DNA from 3 places in the Streptomyces solicamelliae genome. Region 2 is predicted to be linked to each of the others. Evidence: riboswitches for the same ligand, from Rfam matches in the RefSeq annotation. Region 2 holds a riboswitch; each other region holds the start of a gene.
What was found. Region 2 has a riboswitch for cyclic di-AMP ahead of ABZO31_RS03800 (C40 family peptidase). Riboswitches for the same ligand answer to the same signal wherever they lie in the genome.

Region 1 (6,369 bases), 2.0 Mb from region 2:
CCTGCTCTTCCCGCTCACCAACGCGGCGAACTTCGTGATCACGACCGCGGGTGTGTACGTGCTCGTGGACCTGGCGGGCTTCTCCGCCACGTACGCGCCGCTCGTCGCCGCGGCGGCAGCCGTGCCCGTGACGTTTCTGCTCTCTCGGACGATCATGCTGGGACCCGACACCACCCGAACGCGCGAGTCGTTGGTCGAGACAGTCGCGACGAAGTAGTGGCCCGGGCCACGGCGACTGCCTAACATCGATCACCGCAAGGTCGAAATTCGTATCGATGACGAACGACCCACGCCGGGAGGCTCCTTTGCACCGCCGCACTGCGCTCTCCGTCACCGCCGCGCTCCTCGCCGCGGCCCCGCTCCTCACCGCCTGCGGCGCCGACGCGCGCCCAGGCGCGGCGGCCGTCGTCGGGGGCCAGCGGATCGAGGTCGCCAGCCTCCAGGCGCAGGTGCGCGAAGTGCGGACCGCCCAGCAGGCCTCGCCGCAGGCGGCGCAGTTGCTGCAGGCCACCGGTGACCTCAGCCGCGAGAAGCTCAACAGCATGATCTTCGACCGGATCGTGGAGCAGGTGGCGAAGGACCACGGCGTGACCGCGAGCCGGGCCGAGATCCAGCGGACCCGCGCCCAGGCGGCCGCCCAGTCCGGCGGCGTGGAGCAGTTCGAGACGAGGCTGCTCCAGCAGCAGGGCATCGCGCCGGACGAGATCGACGCGGCGGTGCGCCGCGAGATCCTGATGACCAAGGTCGCGGAGAAGCTCGGCGCGACGAACACCCCCGAGGGCGACAAGAAGCTGACGGAGGTGTTCACGGCGGCGTCGAAGGCGCTCTCGATCGACGTGAACCCGCGCTACGGGACCTGGGACGACGCCAAGATCCAGCTCGGTGCGTACGACGCACCGTGGATCCGCCAGCTCACGCAGGACGCCCCGGCGATCCAGTCCTGAGCGCGCGGTAGGTTCGAGGGGTGAACGCTGATCGCCCCGGCCGCATCGTCCTGCTCACCGCCAGCCACCGCGTGGCGCCCGGACTGCTGTCCTGGCCCGCGTGGCAGACGCTGCACGCCGCGGACCGGGTGCTGTGCGCGGACGAGCGGCACGCCCAGCTGCCGTATCTGCGCGAGGCCGGGGTCGACGTCGAGCACGCCCGCCCGTCCGCGCAGGAGCTGGTCGACGCCTGTGCCGGCGGTCGTACCGTCGTCGTGCTCGCCTCCGGCGAGGGCGACCAGCCGCTGACCGACGGGCTCGCCCGGCTCGCGGGCTCCGGCCGGGTCGCGATGCCCGACCTGGAGCTGCTGCCCGGCTCGTACGACCTGCCGGGTGCCCGGCTGCTCGACCTGGTGCAGGTGATGGACCGGATCAGGCGCGAGTGCCCGTGGTCCTCGCGGCAGACGCACAAGGGCCTCGCGAAGTACGGCATCGAGGAGGCGTACGAACTCGTCGAGGCGATCGAGGACGGGGACCGGGACGAGCTGCGCGAGGAGCTCGGCGACGTACTGCTCCAGGTCGTCTTCCACGCGCGGATCGCGGAGGAGTACGAGGAGGGGGAGGACGGCGACGACGACGGTGACGGCGCCGGCGGGGCGTTCTCCATCGACGACGTCGCCGGGACGATCGTCGAGAAGCTCATCCACCGGCATCCGCACGTCTTCGGCGACGCGCACGCGGAGACGCCGGAGGACGTCAAGGAGCACTGGCTTCGGACGAAGGCGATCGAGAAGCAGCGCGATTCGGTGACGGACGGCGTCCCCCTGGGCCAGCCGGGTCTGGCCCTCGCCGCCAAGCTGGCGGGCCGGGTCCGTACGGCCGGCCTGGATGTCCCTCTGCCGTCCGGCGACGGCATCGGCTACGACCTCCTGGCCCTCGCGGTCCGCGCCGAGGCGGAGGGCGTCGACCCGGAGGCCGCCCTGCGCGCCGCCGGCCGGGCGTACCGCGACGCGATCCGGGCGGCGGAGCAGGGGTAACGTCGCAGGGTGAGTCAGAGCCCTGTCCCCGAACTCTTCAGCTGGGAGTTCGCCACCGATCCCTATCCCGCCTACGCCTGGCTGCGCGAGCACGCGCCGGTGCACCGGGCCACGCTGCCGAGCGGTGTGGAGGCGTGGCTGGTGACGCGGTACGGGGACGCGCGGCAGGCGCTCGCGGACCAGCGGCTGTCGAAGAACCCGGCGCATCACGACGAGCCCGCGCACGCCAAGGGCAAGACCGGCATTCCGGGCGAGCGCAAGGCCGAGCTGATGACGCATCTGCTCAACATCGACCCGCCGGACCACACCCGGCTGCGCCGGCTCGTCTCGAAGGCGTTCACACCGCGCCGTGTCGCCGAGTTCGCGCCCCGGGTGCAGGAGCTGACCGACCACCTCATCGACGGGTTCGCCTTGAAGGGCGAGGCGGACCTCATCCACGAGTTCGCCTTCCCGCTCCCCATCTACGCCATCTGCGACCTGCTCGGCGTGCCCCGCGAGGACCAGGACGACTTCCGGGACTGGGCCGGGATGATGATCCGGCACGGCGGCGGTCCGCGGGGCGGGGTGGCGCGGTCGGTGAAGAAGATGCGCGGGTACCTCGCGGAGCTGATCCACCGCAAGCGGCTCGATCCCGGCGACGACCTGATCTCCGGGCTCATCCGGGCCTCGGACCACGGTGAGCACCTCACCGAGAACGAGGCCGCGGCGATGGCCTTCATCCTGCTGTTCGCCGGATTCGAGACCACCGTGAACCTCATCGGCAACGGCGTGTACGCCCTGCTCCGCAACCCCGGGCAGCGCGAGCGCCTGCAGGCGTCGCTCACGGCCGGCGAGACGGAGCTGCTGGCCACCGGTGTCGAGGAGTTGCTGCGGTACGACGGGCCCGTGGAACTCGCCACCTGGCGGTTCGCGACCGAGCCGCTCACCCTCGGCGGGCAGGACATCCGGACCGGCGACCCGGTCCTGGTGGTGCTCGCGGCCGCCGACCGGGACCCGGATCGGTTCGCCGAGCCGGACGTTCTCGATCTGTCGAGGCGTGACAATCAGCATCTGGGGTACGGGCACGGGATTCACTACTGTCTGGGCGCCCCGTTGGCCCGTCTGGAGGGTCAGACCGCGCTCGCGACTCTGCTGACTCGCTTGCCGGACTTGCGACTTGGGGCCGATCCGGCCGAACTGAGGTGGCGCGGCGGGCTGATTATGCGTGGTCTACGCACGCTTCCCGTGGAGTTCACCGTCCCGCACAACTGACGATTCGTCAGGACTGTGATCTTTACGTGATCCCCCCTGCATCGACTTGTGACTCACGTTCGAATGCCGCTACTTTCACCGACACCTCAGCAGTCACGCGAAAGGCATTCCCCATGCGCTCCGGGAACGGACGACACCGCAGACCCCGTCAGGCCCCCGCCATCGTCGTCGCGGCAGGGGTGACCGGATCCGCCCTCGCCCTTCCGCTGCTCGCCGCGGGCTCGGCCTCCGCCGCCGACGAGGCGACCTGGGACCGGGTCGCCGAGTGCGAGTCCGGCGGACTGTGGAGCGCCGACTTCGGTAACGGGCTGTACGGCGGCCTGCAGTTCACGCAGGAGACCTGGGACACGTACGGCGGCACCGAGTACGCCGCCCGTCCGGACCTCGCCAGCCGCGGCCAGCAGATCGCGGTCGCCGAGAAGGCGCTGGCCGCGCAGGGCGCGAAGACCTGGGCCACCTGTGCCGCGATCGTCGGCCTGAACGACGACGGCACGCTGAAGAAGCCCGCGGACCCCTCCACCGGCGTGCTGCCCGGCACTCCGGCTGATCCGTCCGCGTCGCCCGATGCATCCGCGAATCAGGACGGGAACGGGAAGGGCTCCGAGGGCTCGCAGGACGACGAAACGTCTGGGAAGCCCGAGAAGTCCCTTCTGCCCGATGCGGCCGGTCAGCCGGGCGGGCAGTCGGACGAGGGCGCCACTCCGGCCACGCCGGTCACGCCGATCGAGGGCAGCGTCACTCCCGCCGCCCCCGGCACCGGCAAGCACCGCGGTGAGGCCGCGAGCGAGAACCCGAACGAACCGGGCGAGTCGCCCGAATCGGGACGTCATGCCGCGCCGGGTGACGATGCGACACGTGACGCCGGCCGCCTCGATCTCGGCGAAACCGCCGATACAGATGCGAACGCGACCAAGGGTGCCACGGGCGGCAATGCGGACACTTCGGGCGAGTACGTCGTCCAGCCCGGCGACAACCTCACGCAGATCGCGGCCGAGCACGAGCTCGACGGCGGCTGGCGTGCCCTCTACAAGGCCAACAAGGAGACCGTCGGGGGCGACCCGGACCTCATTCTCCCTGGCCAGAACCTGGAACTGACCGACCGACAGAAGTAGGAGTGGCGGGCAGTTCGACGCCTTATGTCCGGTTCTGCGTAAGTGAGACATGAGTCTCTTCGTCCCAACTGGCGTGTCCTGTCCGCAAACTTTGCTTCCGTCACCTCTCACCAGCGGAAACGGCCCCGGCAACTTGGCAAGTACGGGCGTTTTCTCCGGGATGTCGCTCTTTGAACTTCCGGTGGGTCTGTGTCTACGGTCAGGACCGCTCGCCACCGCGGGCCCCGCCGACCGGTACGCCGAATCCTGCCGCCGGCCGTCGGGAACAGTCGTCGCGTCAAGCGCCGAAGGCAGGAGCGGGGGACCCAGGTAAGCGCCGGTCCCGGCCGTCGAGACAGTGACGGCCGATCGACCGGCTTGGGGTGAAGCCGCGTGCTGGGACACGCGGCCGGGCAACTCTTCCGGCCCGAACCCGACAGCTCACCTCGCAGGCGTCGGTGAGGAGAACTTCCATGCTGTTTTCCGGCAAGGGCAAACACCGCCGTTCCTCCAAGGCCACCCGCGCCGTCGCGCTCGCCGGCATCGCCGGTGTCGCCGTCGCCGCGCCGCTGATGGCCGCGGGCAACGCCTCCGCCGCCACCGCCTCCGAGTGGGACCGCGTCGCCCAGTGCGAGTCCGGCGGCAACTGGTCCATCAACACCGGCAACGGCTACTACGGCGGCCTGCAGTTCTCGGCCTCCACCTGGGCCGCGTACGGCGGCACCGCCTACGCCCCGACCGCCAACCTGGCCTCCAAGGCCCAGCAGATCCAGATCGCCGAGAAGGTCCTGGCCGGCCAGGGCAAGGGCGCGTGGCCGAGCTGTGGCGTGGGCCTGTCCAACGCCGCGTACACCGGCGCCGCCGAGCAGGCGCAGCCCGAGCGCAAGGCCGAGCAGCCGACCACCCGCAGCGAGCAGCGCACCGCGCCGAAGCCCGTCGCGAAGAACGGCGACACCAAGAAGGCCGCCAAGAAGGCCGCCAAGAAGACCGTCACCACCCCGACCGGCAAGAAGGTCGCGAAGGGTGACGGCGAGTACAAGGTCGTCGCCGGCGACACCCTGAGCAAGATCGCCGCCGCGCACGACGTCAAGGGCGGCTGGGAGAAGCTCTTCCAGCTGAACAAGGACGTCGTCGAGGACGCCGACCTGATCTACCCGGGCCAGCAGCTCCACCTGAAGTGAGCCCGTCGGCCCGGGTGGGTCCGGCGGCCCACCCGTGCCGTGCGACCCTCCCGCGGTGACCACCCCGGCCCTGTGCGCAATTCCCCCCGTGCGCGCAGGGCCGGGGTTTCCGCATGGTTACCTGCGGGTAGTAGAGGATCTTTCGTCCGGGATGCCCGCGCTCGGGTCCTTTTTCGTCCCAGGGGGCGGGCACCGACTGGCCGGGCACCCCGAGCCGGTTAGGCTCTTGTCGCAAGGCCAAGAGACCTCGCACCTTCTCTCACGTCTCATCCCATAAGGAGATGCTCGTGCCGTCCATCGACGTCGTCGTAGCCCGGGAAATCCTGGACTCCCGAGGCAACCCCACGGTCGAGGTCGAGGTCGGCCTCGACGACGGCAGCACCGGCCGTGCTGCCGTTCCGTCCGGCGCCTCCACCGGTGCTTTCGAGGCCATCGAGTTGCGCGACGGTGACAAGAGCCGTTACGGCGGCAAGGGTGTCGAGAAGGCCGTCCTCGCCGTCATCGAGCAGATCGGCCCGGAGCTCGTCGGCTACGACGCCACCGAGCAGCGCCTGATCGACCAGGCGATGTTCGACCTGGACGCCACCGACAACAAGGGCTCCCTCGGCGCCAACGCCATCCTCGGCGTCTCCCTCGCCGTGGCGCACGCCGCCTCCGAGGCCTCGGACCTGCCGCTCTTCCGCTACCTCGGCGGCCCGAACGCGCACGTCCTGCCCGTCCCGATGATGAACATCCTCAACGGTGGCGCCCACGCGGACTCCAACGTCGACATCCAGGAGTTCATGATCGCCCCGATCGGCGCGGAGTCCTTCTCCGAGGCCCTGCGCTGGGGCGCGGAGACCTACCACGCGCTCAAGGGCGTGCTCAAGGAGCGCGGCCTGTCCAC
Region 2 (6,369 bases):
GGCCGTCGCCGCCGCCATGTCGATGTCGTGGTCCAGCTGGACCACGCCGATGGCGCCGAGGACCCGGACATCCCGGACGCCCGGGAGCGTGCGGGCCGGCTCCAAGCCCTCGCGCAGGCCGCCCTCGATCCGCTTGACCTCCGTCTGCCAGTCCTGCGACAGGAGCAGGTCGATCGAGGCGCAGGCCACCGACGAGGCGAGGGGGTTGCCCATGAACGTCGGGCCGTGGGCCAGCACCGGGACCTCGCCGCGCGAGATCCCGTCGGCCACCTCCGACGTGCACAGCGTCGCCGCCATCGACAGATAGCCGCCGGTCAGCGCCTTGCCCACGCACATCACGTCCGGCGCGACACCGGCCGCGTCCGCCGCGAACAGCGTGCCCGTCCGGCCGAACCCGGTCGCGATCTCGTCGAACACCAGCAGCACGCCGTGCTCGTCGCACGCCTCGCGCAGCACCCGCAGGTACTCCGGCGCGTGGAACCGCATCCCGCCCGCGCCCTGCACCACCGGCTCCACGATGACCGCCGCCAGCTCGTCCGCGTGCCGCGCGACCGCCTCGCGCAGCAGCTGCGCGTACGACTCCTCGTACGCCGCCGGCGGCGCGTCGACGAACAGCTGCCGGGGCAGCACCCCGGACCAGAGCTCGTGCATCCCGCCCTCGGGGTCGCACACCGACATCGGCTGCCAGGTGTCCCCGTGGTAGCCGCCGCGCCAGGTCAGCAGCCGCTGCTTGGCCGGCCGGCCCACGGAGCGCCAGTACTGCAGGCACATCTTCGCGGCGACCTCGACGGACACCGAGCCCGAGTCGCTGAGGAAGACGTGCTGCAGCGGCCCGGGGGTGATCTCGACCAGCCTTGCGGCGAGCCGGACCGCGGGCTCGTGGGTGAGCCCGCCGAACATCACATGGCTCATCCGGTCGAGCTGACCGCGCGCCGCCTCGTTCAGGACGGGGTGGTTGTAGCCGTGGATCGCCGACCACCAGGACGACATGCCGTCGATCAGCTCGTCCTGCCCGTGGGCCGGTTCGGCGAGCCTGAGCCGTACCCCGGACGCGGACGCGACGACCAGCGGCTCCGCACGGCCCGGCATGGGGCCGTACGGGTGCCAGACGTGCGCCCGGTCCAAGGCGAGCAGTTCGTCGTTACGCATTCGGCGCCAGGTCCGTGCCCGCGCCGCGGCGGCGCACGGCCACCAGGTCGGTACGGGCGGGGTTGGCGTCCTCGGCCGACGGCGCCTCGGCGGCGACCGGCTCGGAGGCCGGCTCCGCCGCCGCGTGCCCGCCGCACGGACCGCAGCCGCCGCCCGCGTGCGAGCCGCACGCTGCGGCATCCGCGTCCGCGGAAGCGGACGAGCCGCAGCCGCCCGCCGCCGCGCCGGAACCGCAGCCGCCGCCCGCCGCGGCGAGCGCGTCGGCACGGTGCGCGGGCAGCGTCGTCGTCCCGGCGCCCTCCACCTCGAAGCCGGCGTCGGCGATCATGTCGAGGTCGGCCTGACCGGCCTGGCCCTCACTGGTCAGGTAGTCGCCGAGGAAGATCGAGTTGGCGATGTGCAGCGCCAGCGGCTGCATCGACCGCAGGTGCACCTCACGGCCGCCCGCGATCCGGACCTCCACGTCGGGGCAGACGAAGCGGACCATGGCCAGGATCCGCAGACAGCGCTGCGGGGTGAGGTGCCACTCCTTCGCGAGGGGGGTGCCCTCGAACGGGATCAGGAAGTTGACCGGCACCGAGTCCGAGTCCAGCTCGCGCAGCGCGTACACCACGTCGACCAGGTCCTCGTCGGCCTCGCCCATGCCCGCGATCAGGCCCGAGCAGGCCGACAGGCCGGCCGCGTGCGCCTTCTGCACGGTGTCCACGCGGTCCGCGTAGGTGTGGGTGGTGGTGATCTCCCCGTACGTCCCCTCGGACGTGTTCAGGTTGTGGTTGTACGCGTCGGCGCCGGCGTCCTTGAGCCGCTCGGCCTGGCCGTCGGAGAGCAGACCGAGACAGGCGCAGACCTCGATGCCCTCGTTCTGCTCCTTGATCGTCTCGATCGTCTTCCCGACCCGCTCCACGTCCCGGTCCGTCGGACCGCGGCCGCTCGCGACCAGGCAGACCCGCTTCGCACCGCCCGCGACACCGGCGGCGGCCGCCTGGGAGGCCTCCTCCGGCTTCAGCCAGGTGTACTTGAGGATCCCGGCCGTGGAGCCGAGGCGCTGCGAGCAGTACGAGCAGTCCTCGGGGCACAGCCCGGACTTCAGGTTGACCAGGTAATTGAGCTTGACCCGGCGGCCGAACCACTGACGGCGCACCTTGCCGGCAGCGGCCACCACATCGAGCAGTTCGTCGTCGGAGGTCGCCAGCACGGCGAGCGCTTCTTCACGGGTCGGCAGCTCGCGCCGCAGGCCCTTCTCCACCAGCGTGTTCAGCAGGTCCATAAGGGCTGATCCTGACCTACGTCACGCCTTTCGGCCAAGGAGGATCCGAACAAACGGGCCCGTTCGAGGTGTGTGTATGACCACACCCCGACCTCGGCGTCCTGCGGTTAGGGTCTGTGCGCTGCCTACAAAAGGATCTGTCATGTCCCAGGCCGTGGACCCGCGCCGACGCGCGTTCGACTGGACCGACGCCGAGGCCCGCCGCCGTACGGACGCCGGACTCGTCCGGACGCTGCGCCCCCGCGCCGCCGAACCGGACGTCCTGGACCTCGCGAGCAACGACTACCTGGGCCTGACCCACCGTGCCGAGGTCAAGGAGGCGGCAGCCGAGGCCGCCCTGCGCTGGGGCGCCGGCTCCACCGGCTCGCGCCTGGTCACCGGCACGACGGCGCTGCACACCCGGCTGGACCGGGAGCTCGCCGCGTTCTGCGGCTTCGAGGCCGCCCTGGTCTTCTCCTCCGGCTACACCGCCAACCTCGCCGCGCTCACCGCGCTCGGCGGTCACGGCTCGCTGACCGTCTCGGACGCCGCCAACCACGCCTCCATCGTCGACGGCTGCCGCCTCTCCCGCGCCGAGACCGCGATCGTCCCGCACACCGACCCCGAGGCGGTACGCAAGACCCTCGACGCCCACCCGGGCCGCCGCGCCCTGGTGGTCTCCGACTCGGTGTTCTCCGTCGACGGCGACAAGGCCCCGCTGGCCGAGCTCGCCGCCGCCTGCCGCGCCCACGGCCCGGCCGCGCTGGTCGTGGACGACGCCCACGGCTTCGGCGTCCTCGGCGAGGGCGGCCGGGGCGCCCTGCACGAGGCGGGGCTCGCCGGCGACCCGGACGTGGTCGCCACCCTCACCCTGTCCAAGTCGCTGGGCAGCCAGGGCGGCGCGGTCCTCGGCCCGGCCAGGGTGATCGAGCACCTGGTCAACGCGGCCCGCACGTTCATCTTCGACACCGGCCTCGCCCCGGCCGCCGTCGGCGCCGCTCTCGCGAGCCTGCGGCTGATCCGCGAGGAGCCGGGACTCGCGGAGCGGGCCCGTACCGTCGCCGCCGCCCTGCACCGTGGGCTCACCGACGCCGGGCTGACCGCGGCCCGCCCCGACGCGGCGGTGGTGTCGGTGCACGCGCCCTCCCCGGACGCGGCGCTGCGCTGGGCCGCGGACTGCCGCGAACAGGGTCTGGGCGTCGGCTGCTTCCGGCCGCCGTCGGTGCCGGACGGCATCTCGCGGCTGCGGCTGACGGCCCGCGCCGACCTCACGGACCAGCAGGTCGACGAGGCCGTCGCCACGATCCTGCGCACGGCACCGGAGGCCTGACCTCCGGCGGACTCGGGGCCGGGGCCGGTGCCGGACTCGGGGCCGGGGTCCGGCCGTCGAGCAGACCGGCCCTCAAATGCGTTCTGGCATCGCAGAGTTCACCGCATCGAGCGACAGATTTACGCATATCTCCGTGAAACACCTCCCAGGTCCCCCGGAACGGTGGCACTCTGGCGCGAAGCGCAATCCGGGGCCGGGCGCCCCGGTGGGAAAGGGACAGCGTCGCCATGGCAGACCATCAAGAAGCAACCCTCACTCTGCCGAGCGATCCGGCCTCGGTCTCCACGGCCCGCAGATACGTCGCCGGCGTGCTCGCCGGCTGGGGCCTCGACGAGGGTTCCGAGACCTCCGACACCGTCCGTCTGATCGTCTCCGAACTGGCCACCAACGCCGTCCAGCACACCTTCGGCCAGTCGCCCACCTTCACCGTCGACGTCCGCCTCGAACGCGACGAGCAGCTGCACATCGGCGTCACCGACAGCCACCCCCGCTGGCCCCAGCGGCTGCCCGCCGCCGTCCAGCAGGACAACGGGCGCGGCATGGTGATCATCCGCTGGCTGACCGCCGAGTGCGGCGGCAGGCTCTCGGTCCGCCCGACCGACGACGGCGGCAAGACGGTCTGGATCGAACTCCCCTGGACCACCCCGTCCCCCAACTGACCCCGTCCCCCGACCGACAGGGGGTGACCGGCGGCGCGCTCGCCGGTCTCGGGCTCACCCTGCCGGCCGCCCCGGTGACGGGACACTGAACCGGGGCGGCCGCCGCGTCAGCGGACCCTGCCGTACCAGACCTTCGAGGACCAGATCCGGTCGAGCTTCACCCACGAGCCCGTCTTGGGGGAGTGCCAGATCCTGCCGTTCCCGGCGTAGATGCCGACGTGGTAGACGCGTCCGCCGGAGTGGAAGAAGACCAGGTCGCCCTTGGCCCGGCCGGAGGCCGCGATGTGCCGGGTCTTGTTGTACTGCTGCTGCGCCGTGCGGGGCAGCGCCTTGCCCGCGCGCTTGTACGAGTAGAGCGTGAGCCCCGAGCAGTCGAACCTGCTGGGCCCGGTCGCGCCGTACTTGTAGGGGGCGCCCTTCTTCGACGCGGCGACGCCGAGCGCCTTGCTCGCGTACACGGTGGCCGCCTCGGCCTCGGGCGCCGCGCCGGGGGCGAGGAGCGTGCCGCCGACGGCGGCGAGGGTCAGGGCCGATACGGCGCCGGCCCGGGAGAGCAGGGACGGGACATGAATCTGCGCAGACATGCGCAACCCTTCGTCAGCCGCCTGTGAAGGATGACCTGTCGGGTTCGGGCCCGAAGAAGCCCGGCCGCGGCTGCGGCTTCACCCCGAGGACCTGCCGTGGTCGTGCGTACGGCCGGTCCGTGTTGCCTGGGTCCTCCACTCCTGCCGATCCACTCTGTCGACCAGACGTCCGGAGCGGCGGCAGGACTCGGCGTCCGCCCGGACCGCCCCGCCGGGGATGGCGGGGGCTTGTCGTCGACAGGGATCTTGACCCAGCTCGTGCCGAAATCCGAGCTGAAACGAGGTGATGTGAGGCTGCTCACGACTGATCCGATCGGGTGGACAGGCAGTCTTTGTGATCAGCGGAGGTTTGGCGGATGAGCCCCGTACCAGCACCGGAATAGTTCATTCCGCCAAATGCGTACACCGGTTGCGCAACTCACCCGCGACACAAGTCGATTCGTCGACTACGCCGATCGAGCGAGGGTTCCTGCGACCGACTGGCCCTGGACACGACATGCGGAACTGTCAACTGGCGGAGGAGTCGGCCAGGGTGACCCGGTGTGCGCGGCGCTCGCCGTCCAACACCCGCAGGGCGCGCGCCAATGTGGCCGCGTGGACCTCGCTCTCCCCGCGCCGGTGCATGACTTCCAGGGCGTCCCGCAGGGCGACCGCCCGTCCCACCAGGGCCTGAGCCGCCCTCAGGGCCCCATAGGTATGCGATGCCCTGGATGGATTGATTCTCCCCAGTTGGTCGACGACTTCGAGGTACGCGTCGACCAACTCACCCTCGGCGCGGGTGAGGGCGGGGAGCGGCGGCAGTTCGGGGACCACCTGCGCTCACCTCGGTCCGGCGCCGCGGTTCTGCACCACGTGGTCCACGAGCCCGTACTCCACGGCCTGCCCGGCGTCGAAGACCGAGAGGCGGTCGAGGTCGGCGTCGATCCGCTCGCGGCTCTGCCCGGTGTGCTCGGTCAGCATCCCGGCGACCATGGCGCGCAGCCGCAGCATCTCCGCCGCCTGGATCTCCAGGTCGCTGGGCTGCCCCTGCACCGGCTCGTCCGTGCCCGGCTGCTCGAGCACGATGCGCGCCCCGGGCAGGGCCATCCGCTTGCCGGGCGCGCCGGCGGCGAGCAGGACGGCGGCCGTCGACACGGCCTGGCCGAGGCAGGTCGTCGCGACCTCGCAGGTGATGACCTGCATCGTGTCGTAGATCGAGGCCATGGCACTCGGCGAGCCGCCGGGCGAGTTGATGTAGAGCGCGATCTCCCGGTCGGGGTCGGCGTACTCGAGGTGCAGCAGCTGGGCGATCACGTCGTTCGCCGAGGTCTCGTCGATCGGCGTGCCGAGGAAGACGATCCGCTCCTCCAGGAGCTTGGAGTACGGATCGAGGGTGCGGCTCCCGTAGCTGGTGCGCTCGGT
Region 3 (6,369 bases), 4.6 Mb from region 2:
ACGGCCCCCGGGGCAGGTGGCCGGGGCGCATCGACGGGGGCCGCAGCCGATGTCGGCTGCCTCCGCGCCGCCGCGCCCGGCGCCGTGCTCGCCGCCGCGGACAGGGCCTCCGCGAGGCCGCCCATCTCGACGTGGACGACCACGACCGGCTTCGCCGGGCCGCTCGCGGAGGCGACGGCCGCACGCAGGGCCGCGGCCAGGACCTCGCCCTCGCCGGACTCGGTGACACCGTTCTCACCGACCCACGGGATCGCGGTGACGACGACGGCGTCGGAGAGAGGGTCGGCCAGCGCCTGGGCGAGCGCGGCCCGGAAGTCGTCGGGCGTCGCCGCCGTCGTCAGGTCCAGCGGCCGGAGCGGACGCAGGCCCTCCGTCAGGCAGGCGTCGTACGTGAGCAGCCCGAGCGACTCGGAATTGCCCAGGATGGCGACCCGGGGCCCGTCCGGCAGCGGCTGGCCGGCGAGCAGCAGGCCCGCGTCGACGAGTTCGGTCACCGTGTCGACGCGGATCACGCCGGCCTGCCGCAGCAGCGCGGAGACGGTGGCGTGCGGGACGCGGGTGGCGGGGACCCGGTGTCCGGGCGGCGCGCTGCCGCTGTGCCGCGCGCCCCTGACGACGACGACCGGCTTGACCGCCGCGGTGCGCCGGGCGAGGCGGGTGAACTTACGCGGGTTTCCCATGGACTCCAGGTAGAGCAGGACGACGTCGGTGTCGGGGTCGTCGTAGCCGTACTGGAGGTAGTCGTTGCCGGAGACGTCCACCCGGTTGCCGGCCGAGATGAAGGAGGAGAGCCCGGCGCCGCGCCGGTGCAGCCCGGCGAGCAGGGCGATGCCGATCGCGCCGGACTGGGTGAAGAGCCCGATCCGCCCGGCCGTCGGCGACTGCGGCGCGAGCGAGGCGTTCAGCCGGACGTCCGCGGCGGTGTTGATGATCCCGAAGGCGTTGGGCCCGATGACCCGCATCCCGTACGAGCGGGCCTGCCGCAGCAGCTCGCTCTGCCGCCGGGCGCCCTCGGCGTCGCCGCTCTCCGCGTACCCGGCGGACAGGACGACGAGGCCCTGCACCCCGTGCTCGCCGCAGTCGGCCACGACCTCGGGGACGCGCTCGGCGGGGACGGCGACGACGGCCAGGTCGACCGGCGCGCCGATCGCGCCCACCGAGCGGAAGGCGGGGACGCCGTCGATGTCCGTCGCGCCCTCGGGCAGCGACGCGTTCACCGCGTGGACCGGCCCGGTGAAGCCGGCGTCGAGGAGGTTGCGCAGCACGGCGCGGCCGACACCGCCGTGGGTGCGGCCGGTGCCGACGACCGCGACCGAGCCGGGCGCGAGCAGCCGGTGGACCGAGCGCGACTCGGCGCGCTGCTCCCGGGCGCGCTGGACGGCGAGCGAGCGGTCGGTGGGCTCCAGGTCGAGGTGGAGCCGGACCGAGCCGTCCTCGAAGCTCCGCTTCTGGGTGTAGCCGGCGTCCGTGAACACCTTGATCATCTTGGTGTTGGCGGGCAGCACCTCCGCCGCGAACCGGCGGATCCCCCGCTCCCGCGCCACCGCCGCGATGTGCTCGAGCAGCGCGGAGGCGACGCCGCGCCCCTGGTGGGCGTCCTGCACGAGGAAGGCGACCTCGGCCTCGTCGGCGGGCTCGGGCGCCGGGCGGCCGTGCTCGTCGATGCGGTCGTAGCGGACGGTGGCGATGAACTCGCCGCCCACGGTGGCCGCGAGCCCGACCCGGTCCACGTAGTCGTGATGGGTGAAGCGGTGCACGTCCTTGGCGGAGAGCCGCGGATACGGGGCGAAGAAGCGGTAGTACTTCGACTCGTCCGACACCTGCTCGTAGAAGCTGACCAGCCGGTCGGCGTCGTCGACGGTGATCGGCCTGATCCGCGCGGTGCCACCGTCGCGCAGCACGACGTCGGCCTCCCAGTGGTCGGGGTACGCGTGTTCCGACGGCGTGTGCATGGCGCAAGCCTACGGCCGGGTCGGGCCACGGGCACCGGTCGCGCACCCGGTCGGTGCCGTGCAGGGTGAGGGGGACCCGGGGGCCCACACCGGGGCGGCGGGCGGTACGAGCCACCCGGCAAGCTGTGCGAGACTGGTCTAGACAACTCCCTGAGACTCGAAGGGCAACACCATGGCAGAGCGCCGCGTCAACGTCGGCTGGGCCGAGGGCCTGCACGCCCGCCCCGCCTCCATCTTCGTCCGTGCCACCACGGCCTCCGGCATCCCGGTGACGATCGCCAAGGCCGACGGCAACCCGGTCAACGCCGCCTCGATGCTCGCGGTCCTCGGTCTGGGTGCGCAGGGCGGCGAGGAGATCGTGCTCTCGTCGGACGCGGAGGGCGCCGAGGCCGCCCTGGACCGTCTGGCGAAGCTGGTGGCCGAGGGTCTGGACGAGCTGCCCGAGACCGTCTGATCCCCCGTCGGGATCCGGGAGCCCTGCGCCCGAAACGAAGAGCCGTCCCGTGCCGGAATTCCGGCGGGGCGGCTCTCACGTTCACCAAGGACAATCCAGGGGAATCGTCGACACCGGCCGGCCGCATCCCGAATCCGCCGCCCTGAATTCCGGGCAGGCCGAATTGGGGGCGCAGGAGAATTCTCCCGTCCCGCGAATTGCTCTTCTTTGTATACGGCGCGTCTGTTAATGCAGTGATCCCGCAGTGTTTACGGGATGTTGCGAAGTACTCACACGACCCCTCGCGCGGTCCCGCTCGCGGTCCCGTTCCGGGTGCCGCAGCCGGTGCAGCGGAAGGGTGCGTTCGGCGTGCAGTGCGGTGAGCGCACGCGCCCGCTCGGCGTCGCCGCGGGCCACGGCGTCCACGATCGCGCCGTGCTCGGCCCAGGTGTCCACGGGGCGGGCCGAGGTCTCGACCGCGTACATCCAGGCGATCTTGTGCCGCAACTGGGTCAGCAGCGAGGTGAGAGCCGGACTGCCGGAGGCCTGCGCGAGGGTCTCGTGGAACCAGCCGCCGAGCGAGCGCAGGTCCTCCCCCTGACCGCGCCGGGCCCGCTCCTGCCCCAGTCGCACCAGGCCGCGCAGCACTTTGAGGTGCGCCTCGGTGCGACGCTGGGCGGCCCGGCCCGCGGCGAGGGGTTCGAGCAGGGACCGGACGTCGAGCAGGTCGGCGGCCTCCTGCTCGGTCGGCTCGGCGACATGCGCGCCGGCGTGCCTGCGGCTGACCACGAAGCCCTCGGACTCCAGGGTGCGCAGCGCCTCGCGGACCGGGACGCGGGAGACCCCGTACCGGCGAGCCAGCTGCTCCTCGGTCAGCCGGCTGCCCCGCTCGAAGACACCGGAGACGATGTCGTCCCGGATCGCCGTGCATACCGAATGCGCGGGAATGCGCATGTCCCGACCTCCGCCTTAATCCGCGTGAAACCCGCCGACGGTCCCCTGTTCGCCGACTCTTCCGTGACTCTATTGCAGAGAAGCGGTAATTCCGACGGCCGGTCGTGAATCATGGATGTCTTTTGGACGCGGAAAAGCCCCGACTCCGTACGAGCCGGGGCTTTTCCGATGCGATGAAGGTGGCGCTGCCTGCCGTGCCGTCAGACGTTCACGCCGCGGGCGCGCAGATACGCGAGCGGGTTGATGTCCGAGCCGTAGTCGGCGCCGGAGCGCGCCTCGAAGTGGAGGTGCGGTCCGGTGGAGTTGCCGGTCGAGCCGGAGACGCCTATCTGCTGGCCGGGCATGACGGACTGGCCGACCGAGACGGTGACCGAGGCGAGGTGGCCGTACTGGGTGTACGTGCCGTCGAGCATCTTGATCACGACGTTGTTGCCGTACGCGCCGCCCCAGCCGGCCTCGACGACCGTGCCGGCGCCGACGGAGACGACGGTGCTGCCGTAGGGAGCCTTGAAGTCGATGCCGGAGTGGCTGCCGGAGGACCAGAGGGAGCCGCCGGTCTTGTAGCCGGTGGTGACGTACGTGCCGGCGATGGGCAGCCGGAAGGAGTGCAGGCGCTTGCGCTCGGCCTCGCGGGCGGCGCGCTCGCGCTCCTCTCGGATCTTCTTGGCCCGGGCCTCGGCCTTGCGCTTCGCCTCGGCCTCGGCCTTCGCCTTGGCGGCGGCCTCGAAGGCCTCCCGCTCCTGGGCGGCGGCCTGGGCATTGATGCGGTCCGCGAGCGAGTCCACACTGATCGCCTGGGTCAGGCCGGTGTCCTCGAGGGCGGCGGCTTCCGTGTCGGCGGCGAACGCCGGGGAGGCGATGGTGCCGATCACGCCGGTGGTGGCGAGGGCGGCGACGCCGGCGACGCCCGCGCTGCGGCGCGCCAGTCGGCTCGGACCACGATGCTTCCCGGTGGCACGGGTGAACGCCATGAAGTGGCTGATCCTTTCCTTCCTTCTCGCCTACCGGGTTAGCTGACGGGTTCGGAGCAGGAAGGTCTCCTACGGGCCCCTCCACCCGAAGGCGAAGGCGTCCGATTCACCCCAGGGACTGCGGTGGGTCCCCGGCTCCCCAGGCTCGCGCCTTCGGGGACTCGGCGATGACTGTCCGTTGCCGCGAATGCGGCGCGTACAACCGACGAACAGCCGGGTCGACGCTAAGCGGCCGGTCTTTCAATCGCCAAACAGACACGGAAGTTTGTAGCGCATCCCACAGGGCATACGCATGCTTTCCTCTTTGAACCGGACAAACAGGAGGACCCCGACGCACCGGGGCATCGGGGTCCTCTCAGCGGCCTGCGGCCGGGGCGATCAGCCGGTCACGACGGTGACTTCGCCGATGCCGAGGGCGCGCACCGGCTCCTCGATCTCGGCCGCGTCGCCGACCAGGACCGTCACCAACCGGTCCACCGGGAAGGCGTTGACGACCGCGGCGGTCGCCTCGACCGTGCCCGTCTCGACGAGCCGGGCGTACAACTGCGCCTGGAAATCGTCCGGAAGACGCTGCTCGACCTGGTCGGCGAGAGTGCCGGCGACCGAGGCGGCGGTCTCGTACTTGAGCGGCGCCACGCCCACCAGGTTCTGCACCGCCACGTCGCGCTCGGCGTCCGTCAGCCCTCCGGCGGCGAGGGTGCGCAGCACTTTCCACAGGTCGTCAAGTGCCGGGCCGGTGTTGGGGGTGTCGACGGATCCGTTGATGGCGAGCATCGACGCGCCGTTTCCGTGGTCGTCCGAGCGGAGCACCTGCGCGAAGGCGCGCACGCCGTACGTGTAGCCCTTCTCCTCGCGCAGCACGCGGTCGAGCCGGGAGGTGAGGGTGCCGCCGAGGCAGTACGTGCCGAGCACCTGGGCCGGCCACACCCTGTCGTGCCGGTCCGGGCCGACGCGGCCGATCAGCAGCTGCGTCTGGACGGCGCCGGGGCGGTCGACGATGATCACGCGGCCGGTGTCGTCGGCAGTGATCGGCGCGACCGGGTGCGGCTCCGCGGTGTCGCCGCTCCAGTCGCCGAGGGTGTCGGCGAGCAGAGCGTCCAGGTCGACGCCGGTGAGGTCGCCGACGACCACCGCGGTGGCGTTGGCGGGCCGGACGTGCGCCTCGTAGAAGGCGCGGACGGCCGCGGCGTCGATGGCGGCCACCGTCTCCTCGGTGCCCTGGCGGGGCCGCGACATGCGCGTACCGGCCGGGAACAGCTCCTTGGAGAGCTGCTTGGCCGCGCGGCGGCCCGGGTTGGCCTGCTCGTGCGGGATCTCGTCGAGCCGGTTGCGCACCAGGCGCTCGATCTCGGTGTCGACGAACGCGGGCGCGCGCAGGGCCTCGGCGAGCAGACCGAGCGCCTTCGGCAGCCGGGAGACCGGGACCTCCAGGGAGACCCGCACGCCCGGGTGGTCGGCGTGTGCGTCCAGGGTGGCGCCGCAGCGCTCGAGTTCGGCGGCGAACTCCTCGGCGGAGTGCTTGTCGGTGCCCTCGGACAGTGCCCGCGCCATGATCGTGGCCACGCCGTCCAAACCGGCCGGCTCGGCGTCCAGCGGGGCGTCGAGGACGATCTCGACGGCCACCACCTGCTGGCCGGGGCGGTGACAGCGCAGGACCGTCAGCCCGTTGTCGAGCGAGCCGCGCTCGGGCGCCGGGAAGGCCCAGGGGCGGGCGTCGCCCGGCTGCGGCTGCGGGTGGAACTCCATCGTCGTCAAAGACGCGGCGGCGTCGCTCACTGGCCGGCTCCCTCTTCCTCGTCGCTGTCGCTCTCGGCGGCCTCCGCGGCCGGGTCGGCGGTGATCGGCTCGTACACCAGCACCGCCCGGTTGTCGGGGCGCAGCCGGGCCTTGGCGACGGCCTGCACCTCCTCGGCGGTGACGTCCAGCACCCGCTGCACGGCCGTCAGCGCCAGCTGCGGGTCGCCGAACAGCACCGCGAACCGGCACAGTTCGTCAGCACGGCCGGCGACCGTGCCGAGCCGGTCCAGCCACTCGCGCTCCAACTGCGCCTGGGCGCGCT

Region 1: another riboswitch for cyclic di-AMP. It lies ahead of ABZO31_RS13060 (transglycosylase family protein); the one in region 2 lies ahead of ABZO31_RS03800 (C40 family peptidase).
Region 3: another riboswitch for cyclic di-AMP. It lies ahead of ABZO31_RS25265 (M23 family metallopeptidase); the one in region 2 lies ahead of ABZO31_RS03800 (C40 family peptidase).

The regions. Positions count from the first base shown of each region.
Region 1 is NZ_CP160404.1:2,841,622-2,847,990, reverse strand. It holds gene ABZO31_RS13085 (GtrA family protein) at 1-217, shown strand, start outside; gene ABZO31_RS13080 (SurA N-terminal domain-containing protein) at 276-944, shown strand; gene ABZO31_RS13075 (nucleoside triphosphate pyrophosphohydrolase) at 965-1,960, shown strand; gene ABZO31_RS13070 (cytochrome P450 family protein) at 1,970-3,211, shown strand; gene ABZO31_RS13065 (transglycosylase family protein) at 3,391-4,323, shown strand; cyclic di-AMP (ydaO/yuaA leader) riboswitch at 4,596-4,772, shown strand; gene ABZO31_RS13060 (transglycosylase family protein) at 4,776-5,483, shown strand; gene eno (phosphopyruvate hydratase) at 5,771-6,369, shown strand, end outside.
Region 2 is NZ_CP160404.1:816,004-822,372, reverse strand. It holds gene ABZO31_RS03820 (adenosylmethionine--8-amino-7-oxononanoate transaminase) at 1-1,149, opposite strand, end outside; gene bioB (biotin synthase BioB) at 1,142-2,416, opposite strand; gene ABZO31_RS03810 (8-amino-7-oxononanoate synthase) at 2,559-3,725, shown strand; gene ABZO31_RS03805 (ATP-binding protein) at 3,953-4,384, shown strand; gene ABZO31_RS03800 (C40 family peptidase) at 4,492-4,968, opposite strand; cyclic di-AMP (ydaO/yuaA leader) riboswitch at 4,972-5,171, opposite strand; gene ABZO31_RS03795 (hypothetical protein) at 5,476-5,781, opposite strand; gene ABZO31_RS03790 (ATP-dependent Clp protease proteolytic subunit) at 5,788-6,369, opposite strand, start outside.
Region 3 is NZ_CP160404.1:5,435,580-5,441,948, reverse strand. It holds gene ABZO31_RS25280 (GNAT family N-acetyltransferase) at 1-1,952, opposite strand, end outside; gene ABZO31_RS25275 (HPr family phosphocarrier protein) at 2,125-2,406, shown strand; gene ABZO31_RS25270 (GntR family transcriptional regulator) at 2,632-3,339, opposite strand; gene ABZO31_RS25265 (M23 family metallopeptidase) at 3,540-4,310, opposite strand; cyclic di-AMP (ydaO/yuaA leader) riboswitch at 4,323-4,487, opposite strand; gene ABZO31_RS25260 (M16 family metallopeptidase) at 4,689-6,086, opposite strand; gene ABZO31_RS25255 (M16 family metallopeptidase) at 6,083-6,369, opposite strand, start outside.